3 regions of the Marinilactibacillus sp. XAAS-LB27 genome follow, and region 3 is predicted to be linked to each of the others. Evidence: predicted binding sites of a transcription regulator. Region 3 holds the regulator's gene; each other region holds the start of a gene.
What was found. The regulator LexA, encoded in region 3, represses DNA repair genes until DNA is damaged. The targets are predictions, from matches to a motif close to CNAACANNTGTTNG.
Positions count from the first base shown of each region.

Region 1: a site for LexA is predicted at 2,348-2,361, ahead of dnaB (replicative DNA helicase). Genes of this name have one in related genera too.
Region 2: a site for LexA is predicted at 2,245-2,258, ahead of VXN63_RS03425 (replication-associated recombination protein A). Genes of this name have one in related genera too.

Region 1 is NZ_JAYXKP010000007.1:38,534-42,804, reverse strand. Features, by position in the region: gene VXN63_RS09430 (PTS fructose transporter subunit IIB) at 1-244, opposite strand, end outside; gene VXN63_RS09425 (PTS sugar transporter subunit IIA) at 257-739, opposite strand; gene dnaB (replicative DNA helicase) at 889-2,262, opposite strand; gene rplI (50S ribosomal protein L9) at 2,441-2,890, opposite strand; gene VXN63_RS09410 (DHH family phosphoesterase) at 2,915-4,271, opposite strand, start outside.
Region 2 is NZ_JAYXKP010000001.1:714,642-718,912, reverse strand. Features, by position in the region: gene VXN63_RS03435 (universal stress protein) at 2-463, opposite strand; RNA gene ssrS (6S RNA) at 618-806, opposite strand; gene VXN63_RS03425 (replication-associated recombination protein A) at 915-2,177, opposite strand; gene gshAB (bifunctional glutamate--cysteine ligase GshA/glutathione synthetase GshB) at 2,365-4,271, shown strand, end outside.
Region 3 is NZ_JAYXKP010000001.1:547,908-552,178, forward strand. Features, by position in the region: gene tkt (transketolase) at 1-686, opposite strand, end outside; gene VXN63_RS02650 (DUF896 domain-containing protein) at 814-1,056, opposite strand; gene lexA (transcriptional repressor LexA) at 1,326-1,961, shown strand; gene VXN63_RS02660 (NADPH-dependent FMN reductase) at 2,030-2,599, opposite strand; gene VXN63_RS02665 (LLM class flavin-dependent oxidoreductase) at 2,612-3,685, opposite strand; gene VXN63_RS02670 (winged helix-turn-helix transcriptional regulator) at 3,800-4,135, shown strand; gene VXN63_RS02675 (adenine phosphoribosyltransferase) at 4,208-4,271, opposite strand, start outside.

The DNA of each region.
Region 1 (4,271 bases), on a different contig from region 3:
GAATTTCCACTTTTTTTATTTGATCGAATCGCTCTTTCTTAGCAATACCCACTTCAACTGCCAGTATCAAAATATCTGCTTGATCGATATCTGTCTGTGTTAATTCATTTTCTATTCCCGTTGCACCCTGAGTCTCGACTTTTATCTGATGACCTTGTTTAACTGCAGCATTTTCCAAAGCTTTTTTAGCCATAAACGTATGCGCAACACCCGTAGCACAAGCCGTAACCGCAATGATATTCAAGATAATTCCTCCCTATCTTCCTTTTTCAAAAATCGTTTCTATTAAGCATCTCATTTCTTTTTCTTCCTGAATCGTTTTAACCTGTTTTTTTATTTCATCATCCATTAGATGATAGGCTAGTGTCGATAACAAGGATAAATGTCTATTATCCGTATCCTCTTTAGGAACCAATATGATAAACAAATGATCCACTTTTTGATCATCTAACGCATCCCATTGGGTCGCTTCTTCTAAACGAACGACTATTAAAGCTGGTTTTTTTAGATTCTTTACCTTTCCATGAGGAATGGCGAAACCATCGCCAAAGCCCGTTGTACCTAATGCTTCTCTTTCTTGGATACTGGATAGTAGTTCTTGAGGATCACTTTTCTCTCTTATTTGACTAGAAATCCACATAGATAGATTCTTCAGTACAGTTTCTTTATCTGTGTGTTTCTGAGTAGAGAACCTTAGATTAATCCATATATCTAATCCCTGTTCATCCTTCTGATCCATTTGCACTACCTCATCTCCGTTTTAAACTCTGATTATTTTTAGTATACCAGTCTATCCTTTAGTATGAAAAGGTTTACTTTTTTATACTAAAAAATCCCTACTAATCTAAGAGAGTTAAATCAACTTAGATTAGTAGGGATTTTATGACGTTAATACTCCGGTATCTGATCTTCCGGATAATAAGTTAGTGAAGAAAATTTATTGTACTCTTTAATAAATAAGAGTTTGGCCGTCCCACGTGCTCCAGAACGGTTTTTTTCCAGAATAATTTCGACGACATTATCTTCAGCTGACTCGTCTTCATCTTCCTCATCTTCATTACGGTAGTAATCTTCTCGGTATAAAAAGGCAACGATATCGGCATCTTGCTCAATCGATCCTGACTCTCTCAAATCACTTAAAATTGGTCGTTTGTCTTGTCTTTGCTCTACACTACGAGAAAGCTGTGACAAGGCAACAACAGGAACCGATAACTCTTTAGCTAATTTCTTTAACTGTCTAGAGATATCCGATACTTCCTGCTGACGACTTTCTTTACCCGAACCTTCAATCAGTTGAAGATAATCAATTACGATCAATCCCAAACTACCTCGCTCTTGCTTCAAGCGACGGCACTTCGCTCTGATTTCTGCTGTACGGATTCCTGGTGTATCATCAATATAAATATTTGCCTTAGAAAGACTGCCCATTGCAACAAACAGCTTAGTGAACTCTTCTTCAGTCAGCTTCCCTGTTCTTAAATTCGAAGCATTTATGGTGCCTTCCGCGCATAACATACGGTTAACTAGTTGCTCCGCACCCATCTCTAAACTAAAAATCGCAACGGTTTCGTCTGTTTTCGTCCCGATATTTTGTGCTACATTTAAAGCAAATGCTGTTTTACCTACACCCGGTCTCGCTGCTAGTATAATCAGCTCATCTTCATGTAATCCAGCAGTCATCTGGTCTAATGCTTTATATCCAGTAGAAATCCCTGTGATTTCTTCATCATTTTGAAATAGTTCATCAATATTATTGATCGTTTCTCTTAGAACTGTCTCGATATTGACAAATCCACTACGACTTCTCTTTTCGGACACTTCAAGTATCTTTCTTTCCGCATCATCTAGAAGGTTGGGAAGATCGCTTGCTTCGTCATATCCTCTTGAGGCAATTTCTGTTGCTGTCTGGATCAACCGACGTAGTATAGAGCGCTCTTCGACAATCTTGGAGTAATACTCTACGTTTGCAGCTGTAGGCACTGTAGTCGCTATATCAGCCAAATAAGGTGTCCCACCAATATCTTCAAGCTGATTTCTTGATTCCAGCATATCCGCAATCGTTACAACATCTAATGCTTCGTTCCGCTCACTCAAATCAATCATCGTCTGAAAAATCAGTTGGTGTCCACGACGATAGAAATCTGTCGATTCAATGTATTCCATCGCCGGAATCAATGCTTCAGGGTTTAGTAAAATAGATCCCAGTACAGATTGCTCGGCTTCAATATTTTGTGGTGGTAAACGATCGCCTAATGGTTCCATAGCCAATGTGTATTCTTCCTTTCGCACCTTATAGGTCACAAATTCATTCTTAATTGTACAATATCTCATTCTAAAAGTATATAAGGGAACAATTGTTTACGATTCTTATTACTTTATTTTATCGTCCTTTAAAAGCAGAGAAAAGGGAGAAGCTTCTAGAGCCTCTCCCTTTTACTGATTAGTCTATTGCTGTTACACGAACCGTCAATTCTGCAGTTACTTCTTTGTGCAACTTCACTTCTACGTTTTGAGATCCTACTGCTCTCATTGGTATTGGTTGATTCAGTTTACGTTTATCAACTTTAATACCGAGTTGTTTTTCTAGCTCTTTAGCAATCTGTTTAGTTGTAACAGATCCGAACAGTCGGCCATCTTCTGCCGCTTTTTCATGAAGTTCGATTGAATTGTCTTCTATTTTTTTCTTATCTTGTTTGGCTGCTTCTAAAATCTCATTTTCTTCACGCTTCATAGCATTTTTCTTAGCAGATAGTTCTTTTACTGCTGAGTTTGTTGCTTCTTTTGCCAATCCTTTTTTCAATAAAAAGTTATTAGCGTATCCGTCTGATACATTTTTGATTTCGCCTTTTTTTCCTGTACCTTTGACATCTTTCAATAAAACTACTTCCATAGTTAAACGCTCCTCTTATTTAAATTAGTCAAATGCTGTTTTGATTTGTGCGATTAATTCTTCTCTAACTTCTTGTACAGATTTCCCATCAATCTGAGTAGCTGCATTGGACAAGTGTCCGCCTCCACCCATTTTTTCCATGATGATCTGTACATTGATCTTACCTAGACTTCTTGCACTGATCCCAACCATATCATCTGAACGTTTTGTAATGACAAAGGCTGCTTCAACACCTGACATACTCAACATCGTATCCGCAGTTTGTGCTGATGTAACGGGCGGATAAATCTGCTGGTCTTTGCCATGAGCAACTGCGACACCTTCATGAACAAACTCAATGGTTTCAATTAATTTACTACGTCTCAGATAAGTTTCTGGATCTTCTTTCAATAATCTTTGGATCATTGTAGAATTCGCGCCGACGGACTGCAAATAGCTGGCTGCATCAAACGTCCTTGAACCGGTACGTAAGCTAAAGTTATTCGTGTCTACAATAATACCACCTAGCATGGCTGTCGCTTCAATACGGTTGATTGGTTCCCCATCCGACGATACATATTCGAATAACTCTGTAATCAGCTCAGCAGTTGAAGAAGCGTATGGTTCAATATAAACAAGTAATGGATTTTCGGTAAACTCTTCTCCACGTCTATGATGATCGATAACGATATTTTTCTTCGTTTTCTTGAGCAAGTTTGGTGCAATAGATAGCAATGGTTTATGATGGTCTACTAAAACAACTAAATCATTTTCTGTAATGATATTTTGAGCTTCGGCAGGAGAAATGATATTCTGATTCACTTGATTTTGTTTCTCAATTTCATTCATCAGCTTACCTACGTCATTACTTAAGTCATCCTGATCAATAACGACCCAGCATTTCTTTTTAAGCATCATAGAAATACGGGCTATACCTAGTGAAGATCCGATAGCATCCATATCCGGGTTCTTATGACCCATGACGAACACTTGATCGCTTCCTTTGATTAATTCTTGCATAGCTTGACTGATCATTCTCGAACGCACTCTTGTACGTTTTTCCATTGGATTCGTTTTACCACCGTAGTACCTAGGTTCTTGATCAACCTCTTTAACGATGGCCTGATCTCCACCACGGCCCAGTGCTAAGTCCAAATTGCTTTGTGCCAGTTCAGCAAGCTTATCAAAGTCATCATCTCCGTAAGCAATACCGATACTAATTGTAAGCGGTAAATTTCGTTTTGACGTTCTATCTCTAATATTGTCTATGATATTAAATTTCTCATTTTCAATTCTTTTTAACTCACTTCTGTTTAATAAAAGAAAGTATTTATCCTCAGAAGTCTTTTTGTAAAAGATACTATGTTGCTTACCCCAATTTGATAAATAGGTCGTAATCAAG
Region 2 (4,271 bases), 170 kb from region 3:
GTTATTTAATTAAGTTATTTTTCACATCTGTTCGAACGACCAGTACATCACAATCTGCGTGTCGAATGACATATTCAGAAACGGAACCCACAAATATTCGCTCAACAGCATTTAGTCCTGTAGCACCTAGCATAATCAAATCGACATCGTTAGACTCAGGAATTTGTTTAGCAACCATTACTTTTGGAGAACCATATTCAAGTACAATTTTCACATTAGAAACGCCGTCTTTTTCAGCTTCAGCTTTGTACTGTTCTAAAGTGTTCTGCGCTTCTTCTCTGGCATTATCAGCAATGGATCCATCAAAAGTAGAAAAAGACTGATAAGCACGTGTATCTATAACATGAGCTAAAACTAGAGCAGCACGATTTCGTTCGGCCACAGCAACGGCTTTTTTGAAAGCTTTTTCTGCCGCCTGAGAACCATCAACAGCAACGAGTATTTTATTGTATTCTTGTAACATAGGGATTCCTCTCCTTTGTATTCAAGTTTTCTGTAATTGTATATCTATAGTATACAAGAAAAAATAGAGATTATGATAATAGTTTAACCTTTTTGCAAAAGAAGGGTATAAAAAAACCACTTTAGTTTCCTAAAGTGGTTCAATTGCTAAGTATAAGAAATCCGATGGTGCCGGTAGATTGTCGTGTTTGGTTGAACCCGCAATATAGCAGGTGGGCTTCACCGGAAAAATATCTGACTACCAAGTGATAAGGCATGACATGAATTCTTCCTTCAGAATCCCAGGTTTTAAAGAATATGTTCGGTCAACACAGTAGCCGACAACGCGTACACCTCAGAAATCTTACTCTTATAATAGCATCGAATCCTAACTTTGTCAATCAGTTGAATTGTGTACTTAAAACAATATAAGCAAAATAATTCAGTGTAATCGTTTGTTCGTTTGATTAAGTTTATGAATTGAACTTGTTGTATTGTTTTGACAATGCTTCCTCAAATTTACTTTTTGAATTGGGGACATAGTACAGGGCTCCATTTAGCGAATCAGGTAAATATTGTTGTTCTACCCATGAATCAGGATAGGCATGTGGGTATTTATAAGTGACTCCTCGATCAAGCTCCTTTGCTCCGCTATAATGACTATCTTTTAAATGATTAGGCACGTGTCCACTTTTTCCTTGCCTTACGTCTGAAAGTGCTTGATCGATTGCAGATATAGCAGAATTTGATTTTGGAGAAAGTGCTAATTCAATGACTGCATTTGCTAACGGAATTCTTGCTTCGGGGAACCCTAATTTTTCTGCAGATTGAACGGCTGTTACAGCTCGAGCAGCGCCGGCAGGATTTGAGAGACCGATATCTTCGTAGGCAATAACCATTAGTCTTCTACAGATAATTTGAAGCTCCCCAGCTTCAACCAGTCGTGCCATATAATGTAAGGCGGCATGAACATCACTACCTCGGATGGATTTTTGGAAAGCTGAAATAACATCATAGTGTGCATCACCATCTTTATCATGGGTGAGCACTTTTCTTTGCAAACATTCTTCGGCTATCGCTAATGTAACTCGGATGATGTCTTCATCATCTACGGGAGTCGACTCAGCAGCCAGTTCAAGAGCATTCAGAGCACTTCTAAGGTCTCCGTTCGTTGCTCTAGCAAAATGCGTTAGAGCCTGCTCATCTACAACAAGTGACAGCTTGCCTAGACCGCTTTCCTTATCAGTTAAAGCTCTGTTTAGTGCCGATTTGATTTGTTCTTCGGATAGTGGTTGTAATTCAAATATTTGGGATCGGCTTCTAATAGCCGGATGAATAGAAATATATGGATTTTCTGTTGTAGCACCGATCAAGATGATACGACCACTTTCAAGGTGAGGTAAGAGGAAATCCTGTTTTGGTTTATCTAACCGATGAACCTCATCTAATAATAAAATAACCGTTCCACTCATTTTTGCTTCTTCAGCAACAATTTGTAAATCTTTTTTTGAATCAGTTGCTGCATTGAGCATTCTAAAAGCATACTGAGTTGATCCCGCAATGGCACTTGCAATACTAGTTTTTCCAATTCCTGGTGGTCCATATAAAATCATGGAAGATAAGCGTTTAGCTTCAACCATACGCCAGATAATTTTTTCTTTTCCTACAAGATGTTCTTGTCCAACAATCATATCTATAGAAGTGGGTCGCATACGATAAGCTAATGGCTGACTCAAACTAACAGCTCCTTTCGATTTCATTATAAGTAGTATAACACGAGAAAAATAGAATCTCTAATTTTAGTGAACGTCCGTTTGTGTATAGAGAAAATATTTATCGCAATCTTATACTGTTTAGACGTACTACTTTGTGATACTATGTATAGTGAATTAGTTCCAAAAAGGGAATAGATGAGGGCATGATATGATGGATATTAAAGGAATAATCAGCAATAATCGATTAAATAAAAGTGTAATGCAAGGATCTTTTGGTATTGAAAAAGAAGGCATTCGTGTGGATGAAGAGCAGCGACTTTCGCTAGAAGACCATCCTGCAGTTTTTGGGGACCGTTCGTACCATCCCTATATTCAAACTGATTTCAGCGAAGCACAGCTGGAAGTTGTAACACCACCTATGGCATCTCTCGATGAAGCGTTCAAGTGGATGCAAGCATTAAATGATGTTACCCAACGCTCCATTAGTCACAGTGAATACGTTTGGCCGTTTAGTATGCCAGCTGTTTTACCCGACACAGAGCAGATCCCAATTGTAAGAGTTAGTGATCAAAGTGAAGTAGCTTACAGAGAAAAACTCGCAAAAAAATATGGAAAGAAAAAGCAATTGATCAGTGGTATCCACTATAATTTTGCATTTTCGGATGATTTTATCCAAGCTATATTCGAAAAACAAGAAACGTACAGAACAGCTAAAGAAGTTAAGGATGAAATTCATCTTAAACTGGCGCGTAATTTCTTAAGTCATCAATGGATATTGACCTATCTATTCGGTGCTGCACCATTTGCACATGAATCATTTTTTGAAATAGATAAAAAAGAATCTATTTTAAAGGATCCAATTCGTTCTATCCGCAATAGTCAGCACGGCTATCACAACACGAACGATATCGTTGTTCGTTATGACGAATTACAGCACTACGTGCAAGATGTTGAAGATATGGTTGCAAAAGGCACGCTTAGTGAAGAACGAGAATTTTACGGAGCGGCTCGACTAAGAGGTAAATCCAAGAAAATTGGTCGTATGATCGAGACCGGTATTGAGTATGTTGAGTTCAGACCATTTGATATCAATCCTTATAGTGCTCTTGGATTGACGAAGGAACAAGCAACGTTTATTCATCTGTTTTTTGTGCTCATGATTTGGATGGAAGATTCCAAAGATTCGGCTATGATTCAAGAAGGAACTCGTAAGAACGAAGAAGTTTCTGTGGAAAATCCATTTAGCCAAACAAAGTACCATGAAGAAGGTCTTGAGCTTTTAGAAATTATGAAGCAAATGGCAGAAGAACTGGATTTAGATGCGGTGTATCATGAAGTAGTGGATACGGCTGTAGAGCAGTTCAACTATCCAGAGAAGACACTTGCTGCTAAACTGACCAGTCAAATAAAATCAGTGGACCGATATCTTGAAATTGGGAAAACTCTTGGACAAGGCTATAAAAAAGAAGCGAATGAAAAACCCTATCTTCTTAGTGGTTTTGAGACGATGGAGATGTCTTCTCAATTATTGATTTTCGATACACTACAAAAAGGTATTCGATTAGAAGTTCTGGATGAAGTCGACCAATTTTTGAAGTTGTCTCACAAAGGACACGAAGAGTATGTGAAAAACGGAAACATGACCGCTAAGGATACCTATATTTCACACTGGATCATGGAAAACAAAACGGTTACGAAAAAAATTCTTAAAAGCAAAGGATTCAAAGTACCTGGTGGAGAAGAATACCAAACTAAAAAAGATGCGCTTGACGATTTTTATAAATTTGAGAATCGTTCTATAGTTGTTAAACCTAAGTCGACTAATTACGGATTAGGCATTACGGTCTTTAAGCATTCTCCGAGTATAGAAGACTTTGAAGAAGCCATTGATATTGCATTTAGTGAAGATGCTTCGGTACTAGTAGAAGATTACGCAGCTGGAACGGAATATCGGTTCTTTGTACTTGATGGTAAGGTGAAAGCCGTCTTGTTAAGAGTTCCTGCAAATGTAACGGGTGATGGTGAGCGTTCCGTACGTGAACTGATTGAACAAAAGAATGAAAATCCTTTAAGAGGAACAAAGCATAGAGCACCTCTTGAAAAGATACAATTAGG
Region 3 (4,271 bases):
GCTTTATCAATAGCGTCCAAATCGTTACCATCTTCAACAAGAATATGTTCCCAACCATAAGCTTCAAAACGTTTCCCAACGTTTTCGGTGAAAGCTTTTGAAGTAGGCCCATCCAAAGAAATGTCGTTGGAATCATAAAGCATGATCATTTTACCTAATTTAAGGTGTCCTGCTAGAGAAGCCGCTTCTTGAGATACGCCTTCCATTAAATCACCATCTCCACATAGTGCATATGTGTAGTGATCAACGATGTTGTGGTCTCCCTGATTATAGGTTGAAGCCAAGTGCGCTTCTGCCATAGCCATACCTACTGCATTCGCTACGCCTTGTCCTAAAGGACCAGTCGTTGCTTCAACACCGTCAGTATAGTGTACTTCAGGGTGTCCTGGTGTACGACTATCTAGCTGACGGAAATTCTTCAAATCATCAACTGTTACATCATAACCTGCTAAATGCAATAAGCTATAAAGTAACATTGATCCGTGTCCAGCAGACAAAACAAAGCGATCGCGATCGAACCATTTCGAATTTTTCGGATTAACATTCAAGTGACGTGTCCATAGTGTGTAAGCCATTGGTGCAGCACCCATTGGTAATCCAGGGTGTCCAGAATTTGCTTTTTGAACGCCGTCAATACTAAGAGTTCGAATTGTATCTACAGCCATTTGATCAGTTTTATCAAACAAGTAACTCATTCCTTCCTATTGCTAAAAGTGGTAACGCTCCTAATCATTGTACTATTTATATTAGTTTTATTCAACGCTTTCATAGAACATTCGTAAATTTGTCCGTACGTCTTTATTTGGAAGGAGATTAGTCTCTATTATGGATTCCTTTATCTTTTTGAATCCCTTTAAGTTTTTCTGGGGTAACGTCTTGACCATCTGGATCTACAATTTTCATTCCTTCTATATGATTTCTCATACCAGATCTAAAAGCTTTAATGTATTTTTCTCTAAGATCTTTCTGCTCAGTTACTTCTTCCTGTGTCAAACCTTCGCTTCTTTGTTTTCTAACTAACTCATTAATTCTATCTAATTGGTCTTTTGCTAACATTTTATATCCTCCTATTAGGCTTTCTAGCCTATACTTTTTCTTTTAGTGCATCCTATTGCGAACAACCATTGTAATACAAATGTGCTTAAGAATCTAATTTCCTAGGGAAATCCAAGCTTATTTCGAACATTCGTTTGATTAGATGTTCGGTATATGATATAATTTTACTAAAGTTTACGAACATTGTGAACTCTTATTCACTGAATCATACACTAGACTATTATTATACTTAATTTAAACGACAATTTGAAGGGATGAGGTGTTACAATATGACTACTAGAGGCCGTAAAGGCGAAAAACAAATCGAAATTTTACGTTATATTCATGAACAAGTAAACAAAAGAGGATATCCACCTACTGTTCGAGAAATTGGATCTGCCACTGAATTATCTTCCACTTCTACTGTGCATGGCCATTTAGCTAGACTAGAAAAGAATGGCTTTATCTTGAGAGATCCTTCAAAACCAAGAGCAATTGAATTCACTAAAGAAGGTTTGATTAAAATTGGAATTGATGAATTTGAAAATCATATTCCATTATTAGGTGTTGTTACCGCCGGAGAACCTATCTTAGCCGTTGAAGAAGCAACGGATTATTTTCCAATTCCTAATGACTTAGAAATTGATAAAGGTAATCTTTTCATGTTGACCATTCGTGGTAACAGTATGATTAATGCTGGAATTTTTGATGGTGACCAAGTCATCGTCAGAAAACAAGAATCCGCTCAAAATGGTGACGTCGTTATTGCAATGACTGATGATGAAGAAGCAACGTGCAAAAGATTCTATAAAGAACAAGGTTATATTCGCCTTCAACCAGAAAATGATACGATGGATCCGATTATATTATCTGATGTCTCTATCTTAGGTAAAGTTGTTTCTTTATACAGATCACATATCTACTAGAATAGGTTAAAACGAAAAGGCAGTCATGCTGTGAAGGTAAAACACTTCATAGTCATGGCTGCCTTTTTTTAGAATCCGTATGCTTCTTCTTGTGCTCCCCAAATTCCTTTATAGGCGGTTGCAAGTATAACTGTATCCTCAATGAGTTTTTCAAGTCTGAAATGAATATCGTCATTATTAATTTTTCCAGCTGTATAGTCTGTATCCAACAAGAAAACATAATTTGGTACAATATTAGATTTCATATAGCTGAGGATAGGCTTAAGTTGCTGCTCAGGTATTAAATAATGTCTATTTGACCCTGCTGTTGCAATGATTGCCGAAACTTTATTTTGTAAAGCGCTTTGTGGTAGTAAATCAAAGACGTTTTTCAATACAGCAGGTATGGATGCTTGGAATATCGGTGTCGCGATAATAAGGATATCTGCTGCCATAATGGTTTCTGTGATCAGTTTATTATCCCCAGTATAATCAAGATAATTTCTTCCATCACTAAATTGCATCTCATAATCTTTTAAATCCAATAGCGAATACATATGATCTCCGCCATACTTTACTTCAAGTTCAGCCATGACTTTATTAGCCACTATAGAAGACTTCTCCCCGACGTTTGAACCTGCTAATACGACGATATTCATCTAATCTACTCCTTATTTTTTAGTGTGCTTTCTAATCGCTGGTAAGATTTTCTCACCAATAATGTCAATATTTTTCTTAATATCATCCATAGTAACACCACCAAAATCCAGTTGGGCAATGTAGCGTTGATTTCCGAATAATTCATGCTGATAAAGTATTTTTTCAATAATTAATTCTGGGTCTCCTACATTGATGACACTTCTGTAGTCTTGTCCGTGAGCAAATGCTTGCTTAGGAAATCCTTGTCCATTTGTTTTTTTCATTCCTTCATTAACGTGAGGATAGTATTCTCGGAAGGCGTCCATTTTATTCGTACTAGCATAAAAGAAGCCTGCTGTTGCTACTGGTAATGTTTTAATATCGTACCCAGCTTCGGCAGCTGTTTCTCTGTAAAGATCAATCGGTTTCTTGAATTCAGATGCCGGTCCTCCCAAGTGCGCTTGATACATTGGAACACCCATTAATCCCGCTTTTTGTGCAGAAGCATAAGAGCCTCCCACTGCTCTCCATATTGGTAGACCATTCTGGTCGTTATCTGGTCTAGGTATAACGTGTGCATCATTTAGAGGTGCACGGTATTCCCCTTTCCAACTCAACCTTTCATTTTCATTGATTCCTAGTAATAAGTTAAACTTTTCTTCAAATAACGCTTCATAGTCTCTAAGATCATATCCTAGCAAATCGTATAAGCCTACTCTTGAAGCACGACCCGCTACGATTTCCATACGACCATTAGATAATAGATCGATTGTTGCGGCATCTTCAAAAACACGGACCGGATCAGACGTACTGATAATTGTTGATCCTGATGATATTTTGATCTGATTTGTAGCTTGTGCTATAGCCGATAAAATGATCATATGTGCTTGCGATACAAAATGATCTTGGTGAGATTCCCCAAGTTGAAAAATATCTATCCCAGCTTCATCAGCTAGTACAGCCGTCTCTATAATCTCTTTGATTCTTTGTTGAGCAGAAATTCTTTTTCCAGTATGTGGATTTGGTAAATGGTCTCCAAGTGTGTATAAGCCAAACTCAAGCCCTTTACTTTCATCAATTTTTGGTAAAATTCGATTGTTGATCATAAATGTATCATTCCTCTTATAATTAGTAAGTTAATTATAACATGATTCTTTATCTATTGAAGTAGGTACTTTATAGTGCTATAGTATACTTAATATACTAATGGAGGTGTACAGATGATATCTGATCTAGAACCAGAACATTGCAAAGTAAATGAACCTTTAGACATCTTATTTGGTAAATGGACCCCTGTTATTTTATTGAATTTAATGCATACCAGTCCAATGCGTTTCAGCGAAATTAAGAGAGCCATTCCGGAAATCACACAAAAAATGTTAACTAAGCAATTACGTGAATTGGAATCTCAACTGATTATAACCAGAGAAGTTTTTCCAGAAGTTCCCCCTAGGGTGGAGTATTCCGTCACTGCCTATGGTAGAACGTTGGAACCCATTCTTGATGCTCTCCATCAATGGGGAAATGCACACAAAAAGAAATTACTTGAAAATTGATAAAAAAGTACTGTACTGTCATAGACTGATTTCAACTTTCAGTCTTAAGACAAGTACAGTACTTTTTTTATTTTAGTATTCCATTAAAGTGAAGATATCGTAACCTTTAATTTTCTCTCGACCATTAAGGTCTTTC